Minwuia thermotolerans: one gene and its partner. The protein of the gene in region 2 interacts with the protein of the main gene of each other region in a pairwise test. Links are inferred from orthologs where the notes say so. Each region holds a gene or a part of one and is shown on either strand. Other genes may lie near its edges.

Evidence for each region. The genes of interacting proteins can lie anywhere in the genome.
Region 1: the proteins of CWC60_RS15535 (region 2) and sfsA interact in binary tests that used the Escherichia coli proteins (3 or more experiments, as listed by UniProt). The link is inferred for Minwuia thermotolerans from one-to-one orthologs.

What each region holds. Positions count from the first base shown.
Region 1 is NZ_PIGG01000022.1:59,586-64,560, forward strand. The notes cover bases 1,411-4,366. They hold sfsA (DNA/RNA nuclease SfsA), read right to left. Parts: upstream 3,265-4,366; coding sequence 2,557-3,264; downstream 1,411-2,556. Other genes in these bases: radC (RadC family protein), read right to left, coding at 1,411-1,710; map (type I methionyl aminopeptidase), read right to left, coding at 1,728-2,549; CWC60_RS04745 (ATP-binding protein), read left to right, coding at 3,344-4,162; CWC60_RS04750 (penicillin acylase family protein), read left to right, coding at 4,299-4,366. In the rest of the region: CWC60_RS04720 (FliM/FliN family flagellar motor switch protein), read right to left, coding at 47-331; lipoyl(octanoyl) transferase LipB, read left to right, coding at 389-1,009; more of radC, read right to left, coding at 1,006-1,410; more of CWC60_RS04750, read left to right, coding at 4,367-4,975. UniProt on the Escherichia coli protein: Binds to DNA non-specifically. Could be a regulatory factor involved in maltose metabolism.
Region 2 is NZ_PIGG01000048.1:22,351-27,369, forward strand. What follows is about bases 639-3,638. They hold CWC60_RS15535 (glutamate-5-semialdehyde dehydrogenase), read left to right. Parts: upstream 639-1,493; coding sequence 1,494-2,783; downstream 2,784-3,638. Other genes in these bases: proB (glutamate 5-kinase), read left to right, coding at 639-1,497; CWC60_RS15540 (nicotinate-nucleotide adenylyltransferase), read left to right, coding at 2,784-3,389; rsfS (ribosome silencing factor), read left to right, coding at 3,444-3,638. In the rest of the region: GTPase ObgE, read left to right, coding at 1-355; more of proB, read left to right, coding at 343-638; more of rsfS, read left to right, coding at 3,639-3,794; 23S rRNA (pseudouridine(1915)-N(3))-methyltransferase RlmH, read left to right, coding at 3,796-4,257; CWC60_RS15555 (c-type cytochrome), read right to left, coding at 4,281-5,019. UniProt on the Escherichia coli protein: Catalyzes the NADPH-dependent reduction of L-glutamate 5-phosphate into L-glutamate 5-semialdehyde and phosphate. The product spontaneously undergoes cyclization to form 1-pyrroline-5-carboxylate.

The DNA.
Region 1 (4,975 bases), on a different replicon or contig from region 2:
GTCTCCACCGGCAATTGATCCGTGGGGAGAATAGCGCGGGCGGGGCCTACTGGAAGGCCTTCACCTTCTCCAGGACGGAAATGCCCACATGCTCGCCGGTGACGACGATCTCGCCGCGGGCGATGACCTGGTTGTTGGCGAGGATCCAGGCCGGGTCGTCGACGCCGGAATCGAGTTCGATCACCGCGCCGCGGCCCATCTTGAGAAGCTGATGGATCGGCATCTGGGCGCGACCCAGGACGACGGATATCTCGACATCGACGTCGGCTATGGCCAGGTCGAAATTGTCGGCGATGCTCTCGGGCTGGGCTTTGTTTTCGTCATCGTTCATGCGCACCATCTAGGCAGAAACCGGTTAGCGGAAGGTAAAGGGCGGCGGCCCATGACGGTGGAATGGCGAGAATCGGCAGAGCCGGTCGACTATCCGGCGGCGGTCGAGTGGATGGAGCACCGCGCGGCGGCGATCCGCGACGAGGGCGCGGACGAGTGCGTCTGGCTGCTGGAGCACCCGCCGCTCTATACCGCGGGCACTTCGGCCGATGCGGCCGATCTGCTGACACCAGACCGCTTCCCCGTGCACCGGACGGGGCGGGGCGGCGAGTACACCTATCACGGGCCCGGCCAGCGCGTCGGCTATGTCATGCTGGACCTGCGCCGCCGCGGACCCGATGTCCGGCGCTTCGTCAACGACCTGGAACGCTGGGTGATCGGGACGCTTGCCGAATTCGGCATCGCCGGTGAACGGCGCCAGGGCCGCGTCGGTGTCTGGGTCGAGACCGCCGAGGGCGAGAAGAAGATCGCCGCGCTCGGCATCCGGCTCCGGCGCTGGGTCAGTTTCCACGGCATCGCCATCAACCTGAACCCCGACCTGGACCATTTCGGCGGCATCGTCCCCTGTGGCATCAGTGACTATGGCGTGACGTCGTTCGCCGATTTGGGCGTCACCGCGTCGATGGCCGATCTCGATGCCGCGCTGAAGAAGAAATTCTCCGAAGTGTTCGGGGGTTAGATCAATCCGTTCGAGCGAAAGCTGAAGGGTTCGTCGCGGCCGATCACCAGGTGATCGTGCAGCATCAGGCCCACCGCCCGGGCGGCGTCGCGGACCTGCTTCGTCATCTCGATGTCGGCGCGGGACGGCGTCGGGTCGCCGGAGGGGTGGTTGTGAACCATGATCAGCGCCGAGGCTTCCAGGTTGAGCGCGCGCTTGACGATCTCCCGCGGATAGACCGGCGTGTGGTCGACCGTGCCCTTCTGCTGCACCTCGTCGGCGATCAGCACGTTCTTGCGGTTGAGGAACAGGACATGGAACTCCTCGGTCGCCTTGTAGCGCTTGGTGGCGTTGCAGTAGTCGAGCAGGGCCTGCCAGGAGGACAGCACGACATCCCGGTGCATCACCCGGGCGCGGGCGAGGCGGACGGCCGAGACCTCGACGATGCGGATGGCGGCCACCGCGGCGTCGCCGATGCCGGGCACCTCGCGGAGCTGCTCGGGACTGGCCGTGATCACATGGGCGTAGTCGCCGAAATGCTCGATCAGGCGCTTTGCCAGCGGCTTGGTGTCGCCGCGCGGGTTGGCGGCCCAGAGCACGATCTCCAGCAGTTCGTAATCCCGGAACGCGTCGGGACCGCTCTCGATCAGCTTCTCGCGGACCCGCTGCCGGTGACCGTGGTAGTGGGGCTTTTCCGTGCCGGCGCGCTTCGCTTCCGCCATGGCTGCGCCCCGCCGCCTCAGCCGTAGGGGGGCTTGTGCAGGCCCGCCGGCGATTCCGTGAAGATCTCCACGCCGTCTTCGGTAATGCCGATCGAGTGCTCGAACTGCGCCGACAGCGAGCGGTCGCGGGTCACGGCGGTCCAGCCGTCCTCCAGAATCTTCACCCGCCAGTCGCCCAGATTGATCATCGGCTCGACGGTGAAGAACATCCCGGGCTTCAGTTCGATGCCGGAGTTCGCCTGGCCGTAATGCAGCACGTTGGGCGCGTCGTGGAAGACGCGGCCCAGGCCGTGACCGCAGAAGTCGCGCACGACCGAGCAGCGCTCGGCCTCCGCGTATTCCTGGATCGCCGCGCCGATGTCGCCCAGGCGGGCGCCGGGCCTGACGGCCCGGATGCCGCGCATCATGGCCTCGTAGGTGACGTCGATCAGACGCTCCGACTTCTTCTTCGGCTTGCCGACGTGGAACATGCGGCTGGTGTCGCCGTGCCAGCCGTCCAGGATGACGGTGACGTCGATGTTCATGATGTCGCCGTCCTTCAGCGCCCGCGGGCCGGGTATGCCGTGGCAGACCACATGGTTGATGGACGTGCAGATTGACTTGGGGAAACCCCGGTAGTTGAGCGGCGCCGGCACCGCGCCCCGGGCGGTGATGAACTCGTGGCAGAGTCCGTCGAGCTCTTCCGTGGTCACGCCCGGCTTCACGTGCCCGACGATCATGTCGAGCGTCTCGGCGGCCAGCCGCCCCGCGGCGCGCATGCCATCGAAGGCGGCCGCGTCGTGCAGCTTGATCTGGCCGGTGTTGCGGACCGGTGCGTTGTCCGCCGAGATGTAGTTCATATGGCGCTCAGTCGATGAGGACGGGAATGGCGTCGCCCGGATATATGCCCAGCGCGGAAACGTGGCAAGTCCGGCAGACCGCTTCCACCCCGGCGTCCATCGCGGCGGCGAGCCCTGCGGCGTAGGCGGAATCGACATCGGCGGCGGGGCGGAAGACCTGTCCGTCGCCCCTGGGGCTGAGGAACAGCATCACCGCCCGATGGCCGCGCGCCGCCATTGCGGTCAGTTCTTTCAGGTGCTTGGCGCCTCTTCTTGTCACAGAATCCGGGAACTCGACCAGGCCCGCCTGGCGGGAGAGGGTCACGCCCTTGACCTCGACATAGCAATCCGGACGCCCCTCTGCCTGCAGCAACAGGTCGATGCGGGAGTGCTCGCCATAGCGGACCTCCCGGCGGCGGACCGGATAGCCGGCCAGCTCAGGGATCGTCCCGGCCGCCAGCGCCGCTTCCGCGATGGCGTTTGGCCGCTGGGTGTTGACGCAGACCATGGCGCCGCCGGCCTCGATCAGTTCCAGCGTCCACTTCAGCTTGCGCGCCGGGTTGTCGACCGGCGTGAGCCAGACGGTCTGCGCTCCGCCGTCGATCAGGCTCAGCATGGAACCGGGGTTGGGGCAGTGGGCCGTGACCTCGCGTCCGTCCTCCAGACGCACGTCGGCCAGGAACCGCTTGTAGCGCCTGAGCAATGTGGCGCGGATCAGCGGCGGGTCGAACCGGATCAGGGGTGCGGCGGCTTCATCCAAAATTAAGCGTCTCCTGCGAGTCTGTTCTGTCTCGGGGTCTGAATACCGTTCATCCATGACTATTGCGATCCAGGAAGACGCGGCCGACAACCATCGGGCCGAAGTGCTGGCCGATGTCCGCCGAGCCATCGAGGCTGTCGAAGCCGCCCGCGACAACCCCGCAGGCCGGGACAGGGCGCTGCGCGATCTGCACACGGTCAAGGGCGCGGTTGGATTTCTCGGTCTTTCCGAGCTTGCCGGCGCGCTGCACGAACTCGAAGGAGTCATGGGCCGCGGCGGCGATGGCCTCGACGTGGCGCACCGCGTGTCGGAGGCGCGGCGGCTGCTGGATTCGGAAAGCGACACGGGTCCGCCCGCGGCCACCGGGTTGGCCGGGGAGGGCGCATTCACCCAGTGCCTGTGGTGGGCGGAGCGGATGATCGGGCAAATCTCCACCTCCCTGGGCAAGGAAGCCGAACTGAGCATCACCGGCGGCGACCTCCGGATCGACAACAAGAGCCGCGCGGCGCTCACCCGGGCGCTGCAGCATCTGGTCCGCAACGCCATCGTTCACGGCATCGAGACGCCGGATCGGCGGTCTGCGCTGGGCAAGCCGCGGTGCGGCGCCATCGCGATAGCCGTCCACCGCACCGGCGGCCTGCTTACCGTCGAAGTTTCCGATGACGGTGCGGGATTGCCGGACGAACTGTCCGCGCGGGTCTTCCAGCCGGGCGTCAGCGGCGCCGCGGACGTCAGCCTCTACGCCGGCCGGGGTATCGGCCTCGACGTGGCGCTGTCGGAGGTGGCCTCGCTCGGCGGGCGCGTCGAAGCGCGTTCGACGCCGGGTCTTGGCGCATGCTTCACGATCATCGTGCAGGAACCGACCGGACCCTGACCGGCCCCTGGCCGAAATCCCGCGCCGGAATTACGATTTGTAACCGCCGCGCGGAAACGGCCTGCCTTCACTTGTCATCCGGATACCCCTCGCGCACGTAGATGAGGCCAGTGCCGTTCCGGAGGAAGCGCAGCTCATGACGCGACGCATTTCAACCCTGTTGTCGACGGTTGCCGTGGCGGCGCTGATCGGCGGCTGCAGTCTGCTGACGTCGGTGCCCGAGCCGGTGACGGTGGAAAGTCGGATTGCGGGGCTGGAGACGGAGGGGCTGGATGTCTCGGCACCTGTGGAGATTCGCTGGAACGCGCACATGGTGCCGTGGATCACCGCCGAGTCCGACGCGGACGGCGCCTATGCGCTGGGCTATGTCCACGCGCATCTGAGGCTTGGCCAGATGGAGATCCTGCGGCGCGCCGCCAGCGGTCAGCTGGCCGAGGTCGCGGGTCCGCTGGCAGCGGACCTGGACCAGACGCTCCGCACCATCGGCTACCGCCGCGCGGCCGAGGCCAACTACCCGGCACTGCCGGCGGAAACGAAACTCTGGCTCGACCGTTTCGCCGAGGGCGTCAACGCCTATGTCGCCAGGCTGGACGAACTGCCTCACGAGTACCGGCTGTTCGCCTTCGAACCGAAGCCATGGTCGGCGATCGACGTGCTGGCCTTCGGCCGTCTCGCCGGCTCCGACGTCAACTGGCTGGTCTCGATCGGCCTGCTCGGCCTGACGGACCGGGAGGACTGGCCGGAGATCTGGGACGAGGTCATGCGTTTCAACGGTGGGTCGCTTCCCAGTATCGCCGAACTGGAGGCGGACCG
Region 2 (5,019 bases):
CCTGGGCACACGGTTTCTTGGGCATATCGAGCGCTGCCGGGCGCTGTTTCATCTGGTGGACGGCACCGCGGAGGATCCGGCCGGAAACTACCGCACCGTCCGGGCCGAACTGGAGGCCTATGGCGCGGGACTGGAGGAGAAGGTCGAGATCGTCGGCCTGAACAAGGCCGACGCCATGTCCGAGGAGGAAATCGCCGAGCGCCGCGCCGCCCTGATCGAGGCGTCCGGCCGCGAGGTTGTTGTGCTCTCCGGCGTTTCCGGGCGGGGCGTGCCCGAGGCGCTGCGCATCCTGCGCCGCGCGGTCGAGGCGGAACGGCCGAAGCCGGGACAGGAGGCGGAACCTTGGCGGCCCTGAGGGGCGCGGCGCGCCTGACCGGCGCCAGGCGGCTGGTGGTCAAGATCGGCTCGGCCCTGCTGGTCGATCAGGCGAGCGGGGAACTGCGCCGGGACTGGCTGGCGGCGCTGGCCGCCGACGTGGCCGAGGCGCGAGCGCGGGGCCAGGATGTGGCCATCGTCTCCTCCGGGTCCATCGCGCTCGGACGGCGGCGGCTGGACATCCCGCGCCGCCGTCAGCGGCTGGAGGACAAGCAGGCTGCGGCGGCCGTGGGGCAGATCGCGCTGGCCCATGCCTGGCAGGAGGCGCTGGCCGCGCACGGGCTGGATTGCGGCCAGATCCTGGTCACCTTCGGCGCCACCGAGAATCGCCGCCAGTATCTCAACGCCCGCTCCACCCTGGAGACCCTGTTCCGGCTGGGTTGCGTGCCCGTGATCAACGAGAACGACACCGTGGCGACCGCCGAGATTCGTTATGGCGACAACGATCGCCTCGCCGCCCGCGTGGCGCAGATGATCACGGCCGACTGCCTGGTCCTGCTGTCCGACGTCGACGGTCTCTACACCGCTGATCCGGCGAGCGACTCCACGGCTGTTTTCGTGGCCGAGGTCGAGGCGCTGGACGAAACCGTCATGGCCATGGCGGGGACGAGCCGCAGCGGCGTCGGCGTCGGCGGCATGGCGACCAAGCTGCAGGCGGCGCAGATCGCCGTCGCCGCCGGCTGCAACATGGCCATCGCCGACGGCCGGGTGCTGCACCCGTTGAAGCGCGTGGCCGAGGGCGCCCGCTGCACCTGGTTCGCCGCCAACCAGACGCCGCGCACGGCGCGCAAGCAGTGGATCGCGAGCGCCCTGAAGCCCAGCGGCGCCCTGGTCATCGACGATGGCGCGGCGCGGGCGCTGGCGAAGGGCCGCAGCCTGTTGCCGGCCGGGGTGCGCGCGGTGGACGGCGACTTCGATCGCGGCGACGCGGTGTGGATCCGCGACGGCGGCGGCCGCGTGCTGGGCCGGGGCCTGTCGGCCTACGAGGCGTCCAACGCGCGGCGGATCGCGGGCCACAAGAGCGATGAAATAGAGACCCTGCTCGGCTATCGTGGCCGCGACGAGATGATCCATCGCGACGACCTGGTGCTGGAAATCGTGGAAGAGGAGCTTCGGTCATGAGTGTAGTGGAAGCCGATTTCGCCGGCGATGCAGACCTCGGCGGACGTATCGCGGAGATGGGCCGGGCAGCCCGGGCTGCCGCCCAGGCGCTGGCTGTCGCCCCGGCAGAAGCGAAGAACCGCGCCCTGACTGCCGCCGCCGCCGCGATCCGGGACCGCGCGGGCTCGATCCTTGCCGCCAACCAGGTCGATATCGAGGGCGCCGAGGCCGCCGGCCTTTCGGCGCCGCTGATCGACCGCGCCAGACTGGACCGCGCCCGGCTGGAAGCCGTGGCGAAGGGCCTGGAGGACATTGCCGCGCTCGCCGATCCGGTGGGCTCGGTGATGGCCGAGTGGGAGCGGCCGAACGGGCTGAAGATCCAGCGCGTGCGCACGCCGCTCGGCGTCGTCGGCGTGATCTACGAGAGCCGCCCCAACGTGACCGCCGACGCCGGGGGTCTCTGCCTCAAGGCGGGCAACGCGGTGATCCTGCGCGGCGGCCGCGAGGCGTTCCATACCAACACCGCCCTGCATGCCGCCCTGGTCGAGGGCCTGAAGGCCGCCGGCCTGCCCGAGGCGTCGATCCAGCTCGTCGCCACCACGGACCGCGCCGCTGTCGGCTACATGCTGGGCGCGGCGGAGTATATCGACGTGATCGTCCCGCGGGGCGGCAAGTCGCTGGTCGAACGGGTCCAGCAGGAGGCCCGCATGCCGGTCTTCGCCCATCTGGAGGGGCGCTGCCACGTCTATGTCCACGCCGCGGCGAATCCGGAAATGGCGCGCGACATCGCGGTCAACGCGAAGATGCGGCGCACCTCGATCTGCGGCTCGGCGGAGACTTTGCTGATCGACCGCGCCATCGCCGGGAAGACCGGCCGCGACATCGTCGCCGCGCTGATCGAGGCGGGCTGCGAAGTGCGCGGCGACAAGGGCGTCGCCGCCCTGGACGACCGCGTCGTCCCGGCCCGGCCCGAGGACTGGGACACCGAGTATCTCGCCCCGATCATCAGCGCGGCGCTGGTCGACGGCGTGGAGCAGGCGATCGATCACATCCGCGCCCACGGCTCCGAGCACACCGACGCCATCGTCACCGACGACGCCGAAACGGCGGCGCGGTTCCTCAACGAGGTGAATTCGGCCATCGTCATGCACAACGCCTCAACCCAGTTCGCCGATGGCGGCGAGTTCGGCATGGGCGCGGAGATCGGCATCGCCACGGGGAAGATGCACGCCCGCGGCCCCGTCGGCGTGGAGCAGCTCTGCAGCTTCAAGTACGTCGTGCGCGGCACGGGCCAGACCCGCCCCTGAATGCCCCACCGCGGACTTCGCATCGGCCTGCTGGGCGGCTCGTTCAACCCGGCGCATGACGGCCATCGCCATCTCAGCCTGGAAGCCCTGCACCGGCTCGCCCTCGACGAGGTCTGGTGGCTGGTCTCGCCGCAGAACCCGCTGAAGGCGACGAAGGGCATGGCCCCGCTGGCCCGCCGCCTCGAATTCGCCGAACGGCTGGCCCGCCATCCGCGGATCAGGGTCACCGACATCGAAGCGCGGATGGCCACCCGCTACACGGTCGACACGCTGTCCGAACTGAGGCGCCGCCATCCCGACGAGCGCTTCGTCTGGCTGATGGGCGCCGACAATCTGCGCCAGCTTCCCGGCTGGGACCGCTGGACGGAAATGATGGCGCTCGTGCCCGTTGCCGTATTCGACCGCGAGCCCTATTCTTGGAACGTCCTGACGGGGCAGGCGGCGACCCGGTTCCGGCGCGCCTATTGGCGGCAGTCGGACGTGCGGGCGCTGGCGGATGCGAAACCGCCGGCGTGGTCCTTCATAAGGATGCGGCGGCACCCCATGTCGGCGACGAAGGTCAGGGCGCACGGCGCCACCCCCTGGCCTGTCGAGAACCCCTTGTAACGGCGCCGCCAAAGGAGGACAGCCATCGTCGACCGCGATGCTGCACACGGGCCCGTGGACGAACTGCTGGGCCTGATCACGACGACCCTCGAGGACAACAAGGCCGAGGATCTCGTGCGAATTGACCTGGAAGGCAAGACGGACATCGCCGATCACATGCTGGTCGCCTCGGGGCGCTCGGCACGGCACGTCTCGGCCATTGCCGACCATGTCGTCGAGAAACTGAAGGACGCCGGACACGGCCGGGCCCGCGTCGAGGGCGCGGGCGCCTGCGACTGGGTTCTGGTGGATGCGGGCGACGTCATCGTCCACATCTTCCGCCCGGAAGTCCGGGACTTCTACAACCTCGAGAAGATGTGGGCCGCCGAGCTGTCGAAGCCGGAAGCGGACTTCGCGACCGGCTGACTTGCTCCGCATCGCCATCTGCAGCATAGGCCGGTTCGGCCGCGGGCCGGAGCGGACGCTGTTCGACGTCTATGCGAAGCGCCTGCCCTGGCCGCTGGACCTGCACGAGCTGGAAGACCGCAAGGGGGGTTCGGACGCCGAGCGGAACCGGCGCGAGAACGCGTTGCTGCGGGAGCGCGCCGCCGACGCCCAGGCGGTGATCGCCCTCGACGAGCGTGGCCGGGAACTGGACAGCCGGGCCTTCGCGGCCGCGCTGGGGGGCTTCGCCGATGCCGGTCGGCGCGATATCGCCATCCTGGTCGGCGGCGCCGACGGGCTGGATGACGAGACCCGGGCGATGGCCGATCTCACAGTCAGCTTCGGCCGCCTTACCTGGCCGCACCTGATCGTCCGCGCCATGCTCGCCGAGCAGCTCTACCGCGCCCACACCATCCTGACCGGCCACCCCTATCACCGGGACTGACCGGGCTGGCGGGTGGGCGGCTCCTATTTCTCCGGCAGGCTGCGCAGAAAGGCGATGATCGCGTCCATGTCAGGCTCGGAGATGTTCGCGTAATAGCCATAGGGCATGGGCGGCAGCATCTTCGAGCCGTCGGGGCGCACGCCCTCGCGGATCATCCGTTCGACCTCTGCATCCGAGTAATCTCCGATTCCGGCCGGCGTGATGTTGGTCGAGACCACCGTGCCGAAGGGAAGGTGGAACTCCAGCCCCCCGGCGCCGAGCCGGTTCTCCCAGTCCGGACCCTTCGGCCCCATCGGCGAATGGCATTCGATGCAGTGCCCCGCGGGACCGGCGAGATAGGCGCCATAGGCCAGCCGGTCATCGCGGTCGGGTTCGGGCACCGCGCCGACCGGCGGTCCGTAGGCCGGTGGCAGCGGCATGTTGTAGACCGAATCCGGCACTTCGTTGTTCACCGGTTCGACCTGGCGCATGTAGGCGACGATCGCCTGCACGTCGCGGTCCGAGAGGCCGCGATAGAGCGCGATCGGCATGGGTGGTCCGATGATCGAGCCGTCGGGACGCCGGCCTTCGCGGATGGCGTCGATGATCTGTCGGTCGGTCCATCCTCCGATACCGGTTTCCGGGTCCGGCGTGATGTTCGGGGCGCTTGCGGTGAAGGCCGGGTTGCTCTCGATCTCCGCCCAGCCGGCCAGCTCCATGCCCGGCAGTTCGCCCTCGGGTCCCTTCGGCGTGTGGCAGTTGCCGCAGGCCACGATCGAGCGC